DNA from 2 places in the Catenulispora sp. GP43 genome. Region 2 is predicted to be linked to the other one. Evidence: riboswitches for the same ligand, from Rfam matches in the RefSeq annotation. Region 2 holds a riboswitch; the other holds the start of a gene.
What was found. Region 2 has a riboswitch for cobalamin ahead of ABH926_RS28440 (ribonucleoside-diphosphate reductase subunit alpha). Riboswitches for the same ligand answer to the same signal wherever they lie in the genome.
Positions count from the first base shown of each region.

Region 1 (2,377 bases), on a different contig from region 2:
ATGGAGGCCGCGCGCGCCGGGGCGGGCGCCGACCGAGCGGCCGCCGGCGGCGCGGGCTCGGGAGCGGCGGCCTTCGGCGCCGGTGCCGACGCCTTCGACCTGGAGCAGGCGGGCTTTGAAGGGCTCAGTGGCAGTGGCGGCGGGCTGCTCGCGCGACGATCCGGACACTTGCTTCTGCTCAGCGGGTGATTCGCCGGTCGAGGCACCGACCGAGGGCTCAGGCTCGGCACCGTTGGACGGGCCGCCGGAAGTATCGCCACCGTTGGAACCGCCGCCGCCGTCAGGACCGCCGCCGCCGTCAGGACCGCCGCCGCCGTCGGGCCCACCGCCGCCGTCGGGCCCACCGGAACCGGGACCGGGATCAGGATCCTCATCCCCGTCGTCCATGGCCTCGTCCAGCCGCTCCTCGTCCAGGCCCGGCGCGTCGAACGGATGCCGCCGCCGGCGGTGCGGCAGCGCCAGCATCGCGGCCTGCCGCACGTCCTCGGCGATCACCACGTCGCGCCCGGCCCAGGCCGCGAGCGCGGTCGCGGCCCGTGCCGTCACCAGGTCCGCGCGCATCCCGTCGACCTCGAACGCCGCACAGATCCGAGTGACTCGCAGCAGTTCGGCCTCCGGGAGCACCACGGAGGGCAGCAGGGCGCGCGCCGCCTCGATGCGTGCGGCCGTCTCCTTGTCCGCCTGCTCCCAGGCCGCTGCGAAGCCCTCGGGGTCGGCCTCGTAGGCCAGGCGGCGGCGGACCACCTCGGCGCGCTCGGCCGGGTCGCGGCTGGCGCGGACTTCGACGGTCAGGCCGAACCGGTCCAGCAGCTGCGGGCGCAGTTCGCCCTCTTCGGGGTTCATGGTGCCGACGAGCAGGAAGCGCGCCGCGTGCCGGACCGAGACGCCTTCGCGCTCGACGTGCGCGACGCCCATCGCGGCGGCGTCCAGGAGCAGGTCCACGAGGTGGTCGTGCAGGAGGTTGACCTCGTCCACGTACAGCAGGCCGCGGTGCGCGGCGGCCAGCAGGCCGGGTTCGTAGGCGGCGACGCCGGAGGCCAGGACCTTCTCCAGGTCCAGGGAGCCCACGAGGCGGTCCTCGGTGGCGCCGACCGGGAGCTCGATCAGGCGCGCCGGGCGGGACCGGGCCGCCGTGGCGCCGGGGAGGTGCGGGCCGTCCGGGCAGGCCGGGTCGGGGGTCGCGGGGTCACACGAGAACCGACAGCTCGGGACCACGGCGATCTGCGGGAGCACGGCGGCCAGGGCGCGCACGATCGTCGACTTGGCAGTGCCCTTCTCCCCGCGCACGAGCACGCCGCCGACGGCCGGGGACACGGCGTTCAGCAGCAGGGCCAGCCGCAGGTCGTCGAGCCCGACGACGGCGGTGAACGGGTACGGCGGCACGCCGGATCAGCTCCTCACGGGTATCCACGCCCGACAGGTCTCCTCACGAGAACACGCCGCGGGGGCGGCGTGCCTGGGGCGGTCGTAGTCTCCTGACTCTCAGATCCGCGCGCCTGCCCGGCCTTCCCAGAACACTGATGTTCCAGTGGCATCTCAAGCGGGAGGCACTCCCTGATCACAGTGGCGGGACCGCTCCGGATTCGCACCGGATTCCTGCCGACCGTCCCGCGTGCAGCATCCCGCAGCGATCACCGGCCGTCAAACCGCGTCCGGACGGCGCCGGGTGGCGCGATGTCCGGATGTATCCCTCAATGGGATGGTGAGCGATCGACAGCGCAGACCCCGTGTCCTGGGTGAATACGAGCTGGACGGCGGGGCGTTCGCCCTGGCGCGGGGTGAGCAACGCGACACGCCCGCCCCCGGGCAGCGGCTGCCGGCGCTCGGCCGGCCCGGGACGCTGTGGCGGGCGGTGCTGCGCCGGATCCGGACGGGCTGAGGAGCCGGCCGGACGGGACTACAGCCGGGACGGGACTACAGCGGAGGCCCGTCGCCGGGGTCCTCCTGGTAGGAGTACCGCTGTTCCCGCCACGGGTCGCCGATGTTGTGGTACCCGCGCTCCTCCCAGAACCCGCGGCGGTCCTCGGTGAGGTACTCGATGCCCCGGACCCACTTGGGCCCTTTCCAGGCGTACCGGTGCGGCAGGATCAGCCGCAGCGGGAAGCCGTGCTCGGGGGTGAGCGGCGCGCCGTCGTGGTGGGTGGCGAACACGACGTCCTCCCGGAGCAGGTCCTCCAGGCGCAGGTTCGAGCTGTAGCCGTACTCGGCCCAGACGGTGACGTGCGTCGCATCCGGGGCCGGCGGCGCCAGGTCCAGGATGGTGCGGCCGGAGACACCGCGCCAGGACGCGTCCAGCATCGTGAACTTGGTGACGCAGTGGAAGTCGGCGACCACCTCGACGGTCGGCAGGGCGCCGAACTCCTCGTGGAACCAGATC
Region 1 is NZ_JBGCCT010000002.1:486,997-489,373, forward strand. It holds gene ABH926_RS05870 (putative cobaltochelatase) at 1-1,383, opposite strand, end outside; cobalamin riboswitch at 1,471-1,597, opposite strand; gene ABH926_RS05875 (hypothetical protein) at 1,700-1,879, shown strand; gene ABH926_RS05880 (sulfite oxidase-like oxidoreductase) at 1,915-2,377, opposite strand, start outside.
Region 1: linked by a shared signal. The riboswitch ahead of ABH926_RS05870 (putative cobaltochelatase) and the one ahead of ABH926_RS28440 (ribonucleoside-diphosphate reductase subunit alpha) in region 2 are both predicted to bind cobalamin.

Region 2 (2,377 bases):
TGCCGGGTGCCGGAGTTGAACAGCGTGGGGGAGCTGGGCAGGTAGGCCAGCGAGGACATCAGGCGGTAGAAGCCGACGGCCTCTTGCGGGTCCTGCGACAGCCCGGCGGCCACGCGCAGCAGGAAGTGCTGCGGCGTCTCGATGACGCGGCGGGTCACCGGGTGGCGCAGCAGATAGCGGTCGTAGACGGTGCGCAGGCCGAAGTACTCGAAGCGCAGGTCGCCGTCGGGGTCGATGGCCGCGTCGAACGCCGCGGCCGAGGCGGCGACCAGGGCGGCGGTCTCGTCGCCGATCAGGCCCTCCCGATGCCCGACGGCGATGGACGCGCTGAAGGAGGTCGCGCCCTGGCCCGCGGCCTCGCCGGCGACGACCCCGGACAGCAGGCGGGCGGCGAGCTTCGAGTACTGCGGCTCCTCGCCGATCAGCTCGGCGGCGCTCTGGACGGCGAGGTCGGCGATCTGGCCGGCGGTCGCGGCCGGCGGCAGGCCGGCGAACGTCTTGCGCGCGACGCGGGCGGCGTCGACATCGGGGAGGTCCGCGGACCAGGCGGCGATCCGCTGTTCCAGCGCCTGCTCGGCGGACTGGTCCTGCGACGCCGGCTGCGCCCCCGCGCGCGCTGGTGTGGGGACCGCTGCCAGGGCGACCGGTGCCGCCGCGGTCCCCTGACCAGGGCCCGATTCCGGCAGCCCGAGCTCCGTGGGGCCGACCTGGGTGACCGTCACAACCTTCTCCTCGCCAGTCGTAGGTCCGGTCCGGACCCAGGGCGAGCAGACACCGGAAGGCGCGCGAAAGCCGCGACGCGTTCCGCCGTCAGCCGTCCCACGCGGCCTCGGACCAGCCGTGCCCCACGTCCGGGCACGGCACGGCTGGCAGGTCTTCGGACTCGCGGGCGTTCCCGGGGGCGGGCGAATCCGCTCCGGGACCCTACTGGCCGTCACTTCCCAGGCCCGCCCGAAGGCGTTCGGTGGCCCAGTGTGCACGACGGCGGTCGTTCCCACTCACCGCTGCGGGGCAGTCCCGGTTTCCCACCGGGTTCCCTCTTGCCTCGGCCGCCGCCCTGCTTGGGGTGGTGGCCGAACCAGCTGCGTCGGACACCATATCTTGTGGCGGGTCGGAATCTCCAATCAACATGCTGTATGTCAGAGGGCTTCTGCGAAGATGGAGCATGGCCAAGTTGATCTATTCGGCGATCGCCTCGCTCGACGGGTACGTGGAGGACGCCGGCGGCGCCTTCGAGTGGGCCGCGCCCGACGAGGAAGTGCACGCGTTCGTCAACGACCTCGAACGCGGCATCGGCACCTACCTCTACGGCCGCCGGATGTACGAGACGATGCGGTACTGGGAGACCGAGGGCGCCGGGCCCGACGCCGGTCCCGTGTCGAGTGACTACGCACGGATCTGGCGGGCGGCCGAGAAGATCGTCTACTCGCGGACGCTCGCATCCGTTCCGACCGCCCGGACGCGGCTGGAGCGGGAGTTCGACGTCGGCGCCGTCCAGCAGCTCAAGGAGACCTCGCCGACCGACCTGACCATCGGCGGCGCCGAGCTGGCCGGCCAGGCGATCGCCGCGGGCCTGGTGGACGAGATCCAGCTGCTGCTGAACCCGATCCTGGTGGGCGGCGGCAAGGCCGCCCTGCCCCAGGATGTGCGCATGCGGCTCGAGCTCGTGGACGAGCGCCGCTTCGCCGGCGGCGTCGTCTTCCTGCGCTACGCCGTCACCGGCTGACCGACGGGCCGATCAGCGGGCTGACTACTGGAAGGTCGCGTGCACCGGCCGCAGGTAGATCCGCACGCGGGTCGGCGCGTCGCCCACCGTGCCGTCCATCGGCAGCGAGTAGCGGTCGGCCAGCACGCCGAAGAACGCGCCCTCCGGGTCCGGCTCGATGCGCTCCACGGTGCCGCGCAGCTCCAGGTAGCGGTACGGCGCGTCGGGGTCGTTGATGGAGACCGCGGCGCTCGGGCGCTCGCTGAGCTCCTTGTACTTCGCGCGCTTGGTCGAGGTGGTGAAGGACAGGAACTCGCCGTCCCACAGGAACCACATGGGGTTCACGTGCGGGGTGCCGTCGGCGCGGATGGTCGCCAGGTGGCAGAAGACCGGGCGCTCGAGCAGGTCGGCGTGGGAATCGGGGATGACGGACATGGCTCTACTCCAACGCGGTGTGCGGGAACGGGCAAGGGGAGAGTCGGACTTGCTGGGATCACGAATCGTGATCGCCGGGGGCTGCGATGCCCGTGCGCATCACGGCCCACCACTCGGCGACCCGGTCGGCGACGTCGGCGTGGCCCGCGAGGATGCCGGACACGTGCTGGACGCCCTGGAAGCCGGCGATCGAGGCCCGGGCCAGGGCCGCGGGATCGGCGTCGGCGCGCAGTTCGC
Region 2 is NZ_JBGCCT010000015.1:133,109-135,485, reverse strand. It holds gene ABH926_RS28440 (ribonucleoside-diphosphate reductase subunit alpha) at 1-722, opposite strand, end outside; cobalamin riboswitch at 851-1,098, opposite strand; gene ABH926_RS28435 (dihydrofolate reductase family protein) at 1,166-1,726, shown strand; gene ABH926_RS28430 (PPOX class F420-dependent oxidoreductase) at 1,751-2,140, opposite strand; gene ABH926_RS28425 (ScbR family autoregulator-binding transcription factor) at 2,199-2,377, opposite strand, start outside.